Regions from separate parts of the Facivitalis istanbulensis genome, predicted to be linked through region 3. Evidence: predicted binding sites of a transcription regulator. Region 3 holds the regulator's gene; each other region holds the start of a gene.
The links. Region 3 encodes LexA, which represses DNA repair genes until DNA is damaged. Its sites were predicted from a motif close to GTTCCNCNCTTGTTCT; they were not measured.

Region 1: a site for LexA is predicted at 1,866-1,881, ahead of RN629_RS02590 (ATP-dependent helicase). Genes of this name have one in related genera too.
Region 2: a site for LexA is predicted at 2,108-2,123, ahead of uvrA (excinuclease ABC subunit UvrA). Genes of this name have one in related genera too.

The regions. Positions count from the first base shown of each region.
Region 1 is NZ_JAVSCQ010000002.1:240,896-245,138, reverse strand. It holds gene RN629_RS02590 (ATP-dependent helicase) at 1-1,863, opposite strand, end outside; gene RN629_RS02585 (inorganic phosphate transporter) at 2,065-3,705, shown strand; gene RN629_RS02580 (MFS transporter) at 3,794-4,243, shown strand, end outside.
Region 2 is NZ_JAVSCQ010000001.1:175,075-179,317, reverse strand. It holds gene RN629_RS00910 (M24 family metallopeptidase) at 1-268, opposite strand, end outside; gene RN629_RS00905 (S10 family peptidase) at 398-1,912, opposite strand; gene uvrA (excinuclease ABC subunit UvrA) at 2,131-4,243, shown strand, end outside.
Region 3 is NZ_JAVSCQ010000015.1:52,523-56,765, reverse strand. It holds gene RN629_RS10720 (ComEC/Rec2 family competence protein) at 1-1,383, shown strand, start outside; gene lexA (transcriptional repressor LexA) at 1,609-2,283, opposite strand; gene RN629_RS10710 (molybdopterin molybdotransferase MoeA) at 2,339-3,514, opposite strand; gene moaC (cyclic pyranopterin monophosphate synthase MoaC) at 3,571-4,038, opposite strand; gene trpC (indole-3-glycerol phosphate synthase TrpC) at 4,035-4,243, opposite strand, start outside.

The DNA of each region.
Region 1 (4,243 bases), on a different contig from region 3:
CGCGTGCAGGATCACGGCCTTCCGCCGGGCGCGGGTGATCGCGACATAGGCGAGGCGACGCTCCTCCTCCAGGCTGCGCGTGCCGCCCTCATCGATCGCCCGTTGAGAGGGAAAAAGCCCTTCCTCCCATCCGGCGAGGAAGACCGTATCGAACTCCAGCCCCTTGGCGGCATGGATGGTCATGATCGTCACCTCGGGTTCGCGGCGATCGCCGTCGCGGTCCATCACGAGCGACACATGCTCCAGAAAGGCGCCCAGCGATTCATAATCCTCCATGGCGCGCACGAGCTCGGACAGGTTTTCCAGGCGGCCGGCGGATTCGGCGGATTTCTCGTTCTGATACATGGCGGTATAGCCGCTCTCGTCGAGCATCTGCCGTGCCAGTTCGGCATGGGGCAGGTCACGCGCCATGTCGCGCCAGCGCGCGATATCGCCGATCAGATTGCCGAGGCTCCGGCGCGCCTGCGGCGTCAATTCGTCAGTGTCGAGGATGCGCGCCGCCGCCAGGGTCAGCGGCAGCCCCTCCGCCCGCGCCAACTGGTGGATCTTGGCCAGGGCCTTGTCGCCCAGGCCACGCTTGGGAACGTTGACGATCCGCTCGAATGCCAGATCGTCCGATGGCTGATTGACGACACGCAGATAGGCGAGGGCATCGCGGATCTCGGCGCGTTCGTAGAAGCGGAAACCACCGACGATGCGATAGGGCAGGCCGATCGCGATGAAGCGGTCTTCGAATTCCCGGGTCTGGTGCTGCGCGCGGACCAGGATCGCGATGTCGTCATAGGATCGCCCCGCGCGGCGCGCCGCCTCGATCTCCTCACCGACCCGACGGGCTTCCTCTGGGCCGTCCCATACGCCCAGCACCTGCACCTTTTCGCCGACATCGAGTTCGGTCCACAGCGTCTTGCCCAGACGCCCGCCATTATGCGCGATGACGCCCGACGCCGCGCCCAGGATATGGGGAGTCGAACGATAATTCTGTTCGAGCCGGATGACCTTGGCTCCGGGGAAATCGCGCTCGAAGCGCAGGATATTTTCCACCTGCGCGCCACGCCAGGAATAGATGGACTGATCGTCGTCGCCGACACAGGCGATGTTCTTGCGCGCCTGCGCCAGCAGTCGCAGCCAGAGATACTGGACGCTGTTGGTATCCTGATACTCGTCGACCATGATGTAGCGGAAGCGCTGTTGATACTGCTCCAGCACCTCGCGGTTCGTTTTCAGGATGGTCAGCACATGGAGCAGCAGATCGCCGAAATCACAGGCGTTCACGCTGCGCAGCCGGTCCTGATAGAGCTGATACAATTCGCCGCCGCGCCCGTTGGCATAGCGTTCCGACTCGCCTGCATCGATATCGGCGGGGACCAGCCCCTTGTTTTTCCACTCGTCGATCAGGCCGCCCAGCGCCCGCGCGGGAAAGCGCTTCTCGTCGATATCCGCTGTGACGATCAATTGTTTGAGCAGGCGAAGCTGGTCGTCGGTGTCGAGGATGCTGAAATTCGATTGCAGTCCCACCAGCTCGGCATGACGTCGCAGCATCTTCGCGCCGATCGCGTGGAAGGTGCCGAGCCACGGCATCCCCTCGACCGCGTCGCCGACCAGCCGACCGACGCGCTCGCGCATCTCCCGCGCCGCCTTGTTCGTAAAGGTGACGGACAGGATCTCCGACGGCCAGGCCTTGCGCGTATAGAGAAGGTGCGCGAGCCGCGCGGTCAGCGCCGCCGTCTTGCCCGTCCCGGCGCCCGCGAGCACCAGCACCGGGCCGTCGGTGGTCAGCACCGCCTCGCGCTGGGCGTCGTTGAGCGTGCGGAGATAGGGGTAATCGGCCAGGTTGACGGGCGCATCGGGCGGGGGGAGAGTCATCGTGAACAGTTAGAGAACGTTGTGCGCCGGAGCAACCATCGCGTGACGTGAGGATAGAGATAGCCGCGCATGTCGTCTCATGAACCGACGATCGCCGCGCCCATTTTAACCGGCGTTTGGCCCATGTGTTTAAAAAAGCGTTAGCGGGGACCCTGCCCACGTCATCAAAATGTCACGTCTTTGGCCCAACGCAAACCCACCATGACACCGTATGCGCTTGCCGAAGGGGCACCCAACGCCCCCGTCCACGGACCACGGCTCGATTCCGGGCTGCATCCCATAGGCCGGTGGATTTTCGCCCTGCTGCTGGTCGGCGGACTTGGCTATGCTGGCTATAGCGTCATGATCGACACCGCCCGCGTGGGTGAGCCGATGGCCATGGGCGTTTTCGCCTTTCTCGGCCTCGCCTTGTTGATCGCGTTGGGGTTCGAATTCGTGAACGGCTTTCACGACACCGCCAATGCCGTGGCGACGGTGATCTACACCCATTCCATGCCAGCGCCGCTTGCGGTGGTCTGGTCCGGCCTGTTCAATTTCCTGGGCGTGATGGTCTCGAGCGGCGCGGTCGCCTATTCCATCATCACCCTGTTGCCGATCGACCTGATGCTGAATGTCGGGTCGGCGGGCGGTTTCGCCATGATCTTTGCCCTGCTGCTGGCGGCCGTCCTGTGGAATCTGGCGACCTGGGCGGTGGGCCTGCCCAATTCGTCGAGCCATGCGCTGATCGGATCGATCCTGGGCGTCGGGCTCGCCAACCAGATCCTGTCGCCCATCCCCGGCACGTCGGGCGTCGATATGGAACAGGTACGCAAGGTCTTGTCCGCGCTTCTGTTCAGCCCGTTGCTCGGCTTCGTCGGCGCGCTGCTGCTGTTGCTGGTGATGAAGCGCTTCCTGAAGAACAAGCGGCTGTATCGCGAACCGGAGGGCAAGGCGCCACCGCCACGCGGCATCCGGGCGCTCCTGATCTTCACCTGCACGGCGGTCAGCTTTGCGCATGGCAGCAATGACGGTCAGAAGGGCATGGGCCTTATCATGCTGATCCTCATCGGTTGCGCACCGACCGCGTATGCGCTCAACCGTACGCTGCCGCGCAGCGCGATGCCCGCCTTCGTCCAGAGTGCCGATGTGGCCTCCGCCGCCTATCGCGCGCACGGTACCGGCTTTGCGCTGCCGATCGACCGGGCGCGCGAAGTGGTGGTTCACGGGGTGCGGACCAAGGCGATCGATACGCCCGAGGTCTATGAGGGCCTGTCGGTCCTCTCGCGCGACATTGGCGAGCGGATCGCCAATTACGGCACCCTGAGCCAGGTGCCCGCGACGGTCGTACCGAACCTGCGCAACGACATGTACCTGGTTCTCGACACCACCCATATGGTGACCAAGAGCGAGAAGGCCAAGGAACGCTTTACCGCCGCAGAGATCGAATCGCTTGGGGTTTATGCCACTGCGCTGGAGCGGGGTACGCGGTATATTCCGCTGTGGGTCAAGGTGACCGTGGCGATCGCGCTGGGTCTGGGCACCATGGTCGGCTGGCGGCGCATTGTGGTCACGGTGGGCGAGCGGATCGGCAAGACGCACCTGACCTATGGCATGGGGGCCGCCGCCGAGCTGATGGCGGCCGCGACGATCCTGCTTGCCGATCGGTATCATATGCCGGTTTCGACGACGCATATCCTGTCCTCCGGTGTCGCCGGTGCCTCGGTCGCGAATGGAGCGGGGGTCCAGACCCGTACCATCCGCAACATGGCGTTGGCTTGGATCATGACGCTGCCGATCGCGATGCTGTTGTCCGGCTCACTCTATTGGCTGCTGCTTCAGTTGACGCATGTGATCGGAAACTGATAGGCCTGACCTGTTGCAAGCGGCGCAGGAGTCCACGGTCGTCTGACGGGACTTTACGTTGGGGTTCGATTTCTGCACGAACGATCGGATGAACGCCATCGCGCCCCCTTCGCATCGTCATATCCTGCTCGCGAGCCTGACCGGTACTGCCGTCGAGTTCTACGATTTCTATATCTATGCCACGGCGGCGGCTTTGGTGTTCGGGCCGGTCTTCTTTCCGGCCTCATCCGCTGCGGCCCAGCTGCTGCTCTCCTATGCCAGTTTCGGGCTGGCCTTCGTGGCCCGTCCGGTCGGCGCGATCGCCTTCGGGCATTTCGGTGACCGGGTGGGCCGCGAATCGACCCTGGTGGTCAGCCTGATGCTGATGGGCGGATCGACCGTGGCGATCGCCTTCCTGCCGACCTATGCGCAGGCAGGCTGGATCGCACCGCTGCTGCTATGCCTCGCCAGACTGGGGCAGGGGCTCGGTCTGGGTGGCGAGTGGGGCGGGGCGGCGCTTCTCGCGGTGGAGAATGCGCCACCGGGGCGGAGGAATAGC
Region 2 (4,243 bases), on a different contig from region 3:
CGGGGCAGATGAAGATCGGATCGCCCGCCACTGGCAGCAGCATCGCCACCAGCCGCTCGGTCGCGCCCCAGGCGACACCGGTGAAGTAGCGCAGCGACGCGCCTGCTCCGATCAGCAGCATGTCCGCGCCGATCCCGGCCATCAGCACGCGCGCGCGGTCCAGCCGCCGCATCCGCTCCGCCGTTTCGATGACCGGGGCGGGGTTGGCCCAGGGCGTCAGCGCCGCCAATTCCCGCTCCGCCGTCGAGCCGCCGATCATCGATGCCATATCAATCGCTCCGTTTCGTATACGGTTTGGCGTCTAGCGCGGATCGGCGCGGCACGCCACCACATCGGCTGATCGCCCCTGTAACGCCGGCGTCGGTCCCGGTTCGGCCGGCGACGGAGTGACCACGGATCAATTCTGGCCGTACATCGCCATCGCATCGCGCCGGAACGCGGCGCCGCTGTCCGATCGGCTGTAGAACATGTGCCCGCCCGGATAGACGTTCAGATGCACCCGCTGCGCCACGCCATAGCTGGGCATCTGGTCGACGATCAGCCGCGAGGCGAAATAGGGACAGGACAGGTCGTCCCAGCCATGCACGATCATGACCTTCATCTTCGGATCGTTGGCGATCGCCTTGCGTAGGTCGGTGACGGGGGTGTCGTCGGGCTTGCCGCGATCCCAGGCACCGTTCACCTCATAGGACAGCGCATGATAGCGCGCGTCGGTCTTCCACCCCACCTCGCGCGTGACGAAATCGACCATCGCGCTGGTCGTCGGGGCGATCAGCGAGTCGAGCAACGGATCGTTGGACTTTTGCTGTGACGACCAGGGGAAGGGGTCGAAGGCGGTGACGTTCGAATCATAGATGCTGCCGATCGTCGAATCATTGCGATGGATCTCGCGCAGATAGGTGCGGGTGTCGACGCGCCCGCCCAGCTTGCGGACCAGCGCGGGGTCGAGCCCGGTCAACTCGGTCACGCGCGTCACGATCCGGTCGACGGCCTGCGTATCCGATCGGCCGCGCATCAGGTCGCGCAAATAATCGCCGCGCGCATAGGCCTCGACCCCCGCCATGGCATCGGGGGTCAGCTTGCCCTGCCGCTCGAACTGCGCCGCCGCCATCGAGGGCAGGTCGATCATCCAGGGCAGGGGCGAAAGCGCAGTGGCGTCGTCACCCGAGGCGGGGTCGAGATAGGGCGACACCATCACCAGCCCGTTGACGCCCACGCCGATCTGCGATTGCAGTTCATAGGCGATGCGCGGCGCGCGATAGCCGCCATAGCTTTCGCCCATGATATATTTGGGCGAGCGCAACCGGCCTTCCTTGACCAGCCAGTCATAAACGACCTTGGACAGATATTTGATGTCGGGGTCGTTGGCGTAGAAGGCCTTCTTGGTTTCGTCCTCGTCCACCAGGCTACGGCTGAAGCCGGTGCCGATCGGGTCGATGAAGACCAGGTCGGTGAAATCCAGCCAGCTATTGGGATTGTCGGTGGCGACCGGCGAGTCGGAGGGGGCATCGCCCTGCGCGCCGAACGGCACTCGCTTGGGGCCGACCGCGCCGAGGTTCAGATAGACCGAGGCTGCGCCCGGACCGCCGTTGAACGCGAAGGTGACGGGCCGCCGCACATCGCCGCCGGGCACGGTATAGGCGGTGTAGACGACCTGCCCGATCTCCTTGCCCTTGGCGTCGCGCACCGGGATATTGCCCACGGTCGCCTTGTAGCTGAGGGTACGGCCGCCGATCCGCGTGGTCTGGGCGATCGTCCGGTCGGCGGGCAGGGGCGGGCGCTTATTATCCTCGTCCTTGGCCTCGGTGGTCGTCTTGGTCTCGGTCTTCTCGGCCTTTTGCGCGGCGACGGGTGCGGCGGCGCCCGTTGCGGCAAACAGCAGCAGCGCCGACAAATGCAGGGTCTTCGACACGAACATAATGCTCCCCCAAAGAGTATATGATATTGCATCAAGGATCGCGTCGTGGTTGCCAAGTCCCCGCGCCGTGCCGGGATCCTGGGGGCGTGTCCGACGTTACCGCAAGCCGCGCCTTTTCGATCCCGGCGGCCGGAGCCTCCCCTCGAAACCGGCCTGTCCCATTCCTATCTCGCCTCTGGCCTTTCTCCCGGAACAGAAGTAGAACCTGCTTCATGCTGACCAAGATTTCCGTCCGCGGCGCGCGCGAGCATAATCTCAAGGATGTCGATATCGACATTCCCCGTGACACGTTGACGGTCATCACCGGCCTGTCGGGATCGGGCAAATCGTCGCTGGCGTTCGACACCATCTATGCCGAGGGGCAGCGTCGCTATGTCGAGTCGCTGTCGGCTTATGCGCGCCAGTTCCTGGAGATGATGCAGAAGCCGGACGTCGACCATATCGAGGGGCTGTCGCCTGCTATCTCGATCGAGCAGAAGACGACCAGCCGCAACCCGCGCTCGACCGTGGCGACCGTCACCGAGATCTACGACTATATGCGCCTGCTCTGGGCGCGGGTCGGCATTCCCTATTCCCCGGCGACCGGCGAGCCGATCGCGGCGCAGACGGTCAGCCAGATGGTCGACCGGGTGATGACGCTGCCCGAGGGGACGCGGCTGTATCTGCTCGCCCCCGTGGTGCGCGGGCGCAAGGGCGAATATCGCAAGGAAATGGCCGAGTGGCAGAAGGCGGGCTTCACCCGCGTCCGCATCGACGGCCAACTCTACGAGATCGACGAGGCCCCCGCGCTCGACAAGAAGTTCAAGCACGATATCGAGGTGGTGGTCGATCGCCTTGTGGTGCGCGAGGATATCGCGACGCGCCTCGCCGACAGCTTCGAGACCGCGCTGAAGCTGGCCGACGGGCTCGCCTATGTCGATCCCGCCGATCCCGCCAAGGACGAATACACGCCGCACACGCCCAAATCGGCAGTGCTGGGCGACAACGCCCCCGATGGGCGCATCGTGTTTTCCGAGAAGTTCGCCTGCCCGATCTCCGGCTTCACCATTTCGGAGATCGAACCGCGTCTCTTCTCGTTCAATGCGCCGCAGGGGGCGTGCCCGGCCTGTGACGGTCTGGGCGAGAAGCTGATCTTCGACGAAGACCTGGTGGTCCCCAATCACGACCTGTCGATCAAGAAGGGCGCGGTCGTGCCCTGGGCCAAGTCCAACCCGCCCAGCCCCTATTATATGCAGGTGTTGGGAAGCCTGGCGCGCGAGTTCGGCTTTGCGCTGGAGACGCCGTGGAAGGATCTGGAGCCCAAGGTTCGCGACCTGATCCTGCATGGCAGCAAGGGGAAGGCCGTCACGCTGACCTTCGTCGACGGCAAGAAGTCCTATGATGTCAAGAAGCCGTTCGAGGGCGTCATCGGCAATCTCAACCGCCGGATGCTCCAGACCGAGAGCGCCTGGATGCGCGAGGAACTGTCCAACTACCAGTCGTCGCAGCCCTGCGAAGTCTGCCACGGCGCGCGGCTCAAGCCCGAGGCGCTGGCGGTCAAGATCGCGATGCGCGACATTTCCTATGCGACGCGCCTGTCGGTGGTCGATGCGCTGGCCTTCTTCACCGGACTTCCCGACCATCTGACCGACCAGCAGCGGGCGATCGCCGGTCCGATCCTGAAGGAGATTGTCGAGCGGCTGGGCTTTCTCAACAATGTCGGGCTCGATTACCTCAATCTCGACCGAACCTCGGGCACGCTGTCGGGGGGCGAGAGCCAGCGTATCCGTTTGGCGTCGCAGATCGGCTCGGGCCTGTCGGGTGTGTTGTACGTGCTGGACGAGCCGTCGATCGGCCTTCACCAGCGCGACAACGACATGTTGCTGGCGACGCTGCGGCGGCTGCGCGACCTGGGCAACACCGTGCTGGTGGTCGAGCATGACGAGGATGCGATCCGCACCGCCGACTATGTCATCGACATGGGGCCGGGCGCGGGCGTGCATGGCGGCCAGATCGTCGCGCACGGCACGCTCAAGCAGTTGCTCAAGTCCAAGACCAGCGTGACCGCCGATTACCTCAACGGCACGCGGGCCATCGCCGTGCCGCCCAAGCGCCGCAAGGGCTCGGGCAAGACGCTGACCGTGCATAAGGCGGTGGCGAACAACCTTCAGGGCGTGACGGCCAGCATTCCGCTGGGCACCTTCACCTGCATCACCGGCGTGTCGGGATCGGGCAAGTCGAGCTTTACCATCGACACGCTCTATGCCGCCGCCGCGCGCACGCTGAACGGCGCGCGGATTCTGGCGGGCAAGCATGAGAAGATCACCGGGCTCGAGCATCTCGACA
Region 3 (4,243 bases):
GCCGCCGCGCTGGCGACAGGCGATGTCGGTGCGATCGCCGACAGCGATGCGGAGGCGATGCGGCGTGCCGGGCTGGCGCATCTGCTGTCGGTCAGCGGCCTGCACATCACCGCGGTGGTCGGAATGGTGATGATGCTGACGATCCGGCTGTTGGCGCTGTGGCCGTGGCTCGCACTGCGCACGCGATTGCCGCTGGTCGGCGCGCTGGCCGGTGCAGCGGCGGCGATCGGCTATACCCTGCTGACCGGGGCGGAGGTGCCGACCATCCGGTCCTGCGTCGCCGCGATGCTCGTCCTGACGGCGTTGGCGCTGGGGCGCGACGCCATGACGCTGAGGCTGGTGGCGGCGGGCGCGCTGATCGTCCTGTTGTTTCGCCCCGAAGCACTGATGGGGGCGAGCTTCCAGCTGTCCTTCGCCGCGATCACCGCGATCGTGGCGCTGCACGAGCATCCGACGATCCGGCGATGGTTCGGGCCGCATCCCGACTGGCGCTGGTCCGCGGTTCGGCAACTGGGCAGCTTGCTGCTGACCGGGCTGGTGGTCGAGGCGGCGCTGATGCCGATCGCGATCTTTCATTTCCACAAGGCCGGCTTGTATGGCGCATTCGCCAATATCGTCGCCGTCCCCTGGACGACCTTCGTCGCGATGCCGTTGGAGATGGTCGCGCTCCTGCTCGACCCGCTCGGATGGGGCGGGCCGTTCTGGTGGTTGCTGGAACGGTCGCTGGCCTTGCTATTGGCGCTGGCGCGGGGCGTGGCGGCGACGCCCGGATCGGTGCTGGCACTGCCGGTCGCATGGGGCTGGTCTTTTGCAGCGGCGATGGCCGGCGGTCTGTGGGTGGCCTTGTGGCACACGGGCTGGCGCTGGCTGGGCATGCCGCCGCTGCTGGGCGGGTTTGTCGCGATGATCGCGGCGCCGCTGCCCGACCTGATCGTCACGGGCGACGGGCGTCATGTCGCGATACGCACCGACCGGGGACTGGCGCTCCTACGCGATCGCGCCGGGGATTATATGAAAGGCAGCCTTGGCGAGATCGGCGGTACCAGTGCGCCGCCACTGGCGCTGATCGATCAGGTCGAGGCGCGATGCAGTGCCGATCTGTGCGTCACGCGGCTGGCGAGAGGCGATCGCGCATGGCGCATCATGGCGACACGCAGTGGATATGCGGTGCCATGGGCCGGTTTGATCGCATTATGCGACCGGATGGACATCGTCATCGCCGATCGCCGCCTGCCCCGGGCCTGCCGTCCTCGCTGGCTGAAGCTCGATGCTTCAGCGTTGCAGCGCACCGGTGGCGTGTCGGTGTATCTGGCGCGCGAGGCCATCGAAACGGTGAGAATGGCGGGGGACCAGCATCCCTGGACGCTCGGCGCGCGGCGATAGGCAGGTTTCTGATGAACGGAACCGGGATCATTCCCATCGGACCCGATGGGGCGAGAAACAGCGCAGTTCAGGCGCCCGGCCTTCCGATGACATCCGATGCCGGCCAATGTCCAAACAGCGATCGGAGGACCGCTCCTGACCGATCCATCACCGGACATCCGCAAACAGGTGCCGGGATCTTATCCATCGGAGGCGACGTCCTTGCGCCGCCCCCGGCCATGTCGATCAATCGTAACGGCGCAGGATGCCCGACAGCTTTCCCTGCACGCGCACCTGTGCGGGGGCGTAGCGTTGCGGATCATAGGAGCGGTTCGCCGGGTCGAGCCGGATCATCGAGCCCTCGCGCCGGAAATATTTGAGCGTCGCCTCCGCGTCATCGATCAGCGCCACGACGATCTGCCCGTCGCGCGCCACATCGGTGCGGCGGATCAGCGCATAGTCGCCGTCGAGAATGCCCGCCTCGACCATCGAGTCGCCCGACACCTCCAGCGCATAATGTTCGCCCGATCCCAGAAGGGCCGCTGGCACCGCGAGCGTCGAACTGCCCTCGAAGGCTTCGATCGGCATGCCGGCGGCGATGCGGCCGTGCAGCGGGATCTCCACCACATCATTCGCCGCCTGGGGCGTGATCCGGGCCGCTGCTTCGGTCGAGTCCACATTGCTCGCCGCCACCGGCTTTTCGGGGCGGTCGGGCATGCGCAGCACTTCCAGCGCGCGGGCGCGGTTGGGCAGGCGACGGATGAAACGACGTTCCTCCAGCGCGGAGATCAGGCGATGGACACCCGACTTGGACTTGAGGTCGAGCGCTTCCTTCATCTCCTCGAAAGAGGGCGATACGCCGGTTTCTTTCAGCCGGTCATTGATGAAGCAGACAAGCTCATGCTGCTTTGCGGTAAGCATCGCGATCCTCCGTCCGGAACAGACGTGGAACTTATAAGGAACGCATGGGCTTGCGTCAAGCGAGCATCAGGATTTCCGCCGAGTCGCCGATCCGGGCGGGCGGTGCACCGGGCTCGCGGATCAGCAGGCAGGTCGATCGCGCCAGCGTCAGCAGCATCGAGCTGTCCTGAATGGCCGCGGCGTGAACGCGTCCGTCGATCATCGCAGCGCGCAGATAATCGATGCGCGGGCCGTTGGCAGGCACATCCTCGCCCAGGATCGCGGGGATCGGCACGGGGAGGGGCTCCGCCGCGCCCGCCAGATGCGCGATCAGCGGCTTGACGAACAACAGCGTGGTCACGAACGCCGAGATCGGGTTGCCGGGCAGGCCAAGCACCATCATCGACCCCAGTCGTCCGGCCATCATCGGCTTGCCGGGACGTAGCGCGATCCGCCAGAAATCGATGCTGCCGCCGGCCGCCTTCAGCGCGGGCTGGACCAGATCATGGTCGCCCACCGAAGCGCCGCCTGTCGTCACCAGAAGGTCGGCGTCCACCCGCGCAAAGGCGTCGCGCAGGCGATCCAGATCGTCGGGGAGGATGCCCAGATCGATGATGTCGACCGGCATGTCGGCCAGCATGGCCGCGAGCATCGCACCGTTCGATTCGGGCAGTGCGGCGGGGTCATTCGATCCCGGGGCGACCAGTTCGTCTCCGGTCGCGGCGATCGCGACCCGCACGCGTGGGCGGACGGGCAGGGTGCCATGGCCGCCGGTCGCCGCCACCGCGATCCGCGCGGGCGTCAGCCGCTGCCCCGCGGCGATCAGCCGGTCGCCCTGGACAAAATCCAGACCCTTGCGCCGGACATTGCGCCCGCGATGCGCGGGGCCTTCGCCCGTCAGAGTCATCCGGGCACCGTCGCGCGCCGCTTCTTCCTGCACCAGCACCGTGTCGGCGCCCGACGGCATCGCAGCGCCGGTGAAGATGCGCGTCGCCTGCCCCGCCGCGATCCGCTCGGGGAACGGGCGGCCCGCCGCGCTTTCGCCGATCACGGTCCATGGCCCCGGCATATCCTCGAACCGGATCGCATAGCCGTCCATCGCGGACAGGTCGCTCGCCGGCTGGGTCCGTCGTGCGGGGATATCGGCGGCGGCCCAGTGTCCCGCCGCATCGCGCAAGGGGAGTTCGATGGCAGGGCGGTCGGTCGCCAGTGCGAGCAGGCGGCGCTGGGCTTCGGGAACGGGGATGAGCATGACGCGCGCTCCTTTTTGGCGGCAGGGATGGTCCGGCATCGGCTCAGGCACCCCGATCAGGCGTGCCAATCACCCGACTTGCCACCGGTCTTGGATAACAGACGAATATCACCAATCATCATGCGTTTATCGAGCGCTTTGGCCATGTCATAGACGGTCAGCAGCGTGGCCGACACGGCGGTCAGCGCCTCCATCTCGACGCCGGTCTGTCCCGTGATGGCGGCCGTCGCGGTGGCAGTGATGCCATTCTCGTCCAGCGCCAGATCGATCTCCACCTTGCTGAGCGGCAAGGGGTGGCACAGCGGGATCAGGTCGCTGGTCTTCTTGGCGGCCATGATGCCGGCCACCCGCGCGACCGCCAGCACATCGCCCTTCTGCACGCTGCCAGCGGCGATCGCGGCGGCGGCCTCGCGCGACATGGTGATCCGCCCCTGCGCGACCGCCTGCCGGACCGTCATTGCCTTGCTGCCGACATCGACCATGCGCGCGGAGCCATCCTCGTCCAGATGGGTGAGACCACTCATCCGATCAGGGCGCGGGTCGCCGCCTCGACATCCTGCTGGCGCATCAGCGCTTCGCCGATCAGGAAGCAGCGAATGCCATGCTCGGCCATCGTGTCCAGGTCGGCACGGCTGGTCAGCCCGCTTTCGGCGACGAAGGTGCAGCCCTCTGGCGCGCGACCGACCAGTTCATAGGTGCGTTGGAAATCGACCGAGAAGTCGCGCAGAT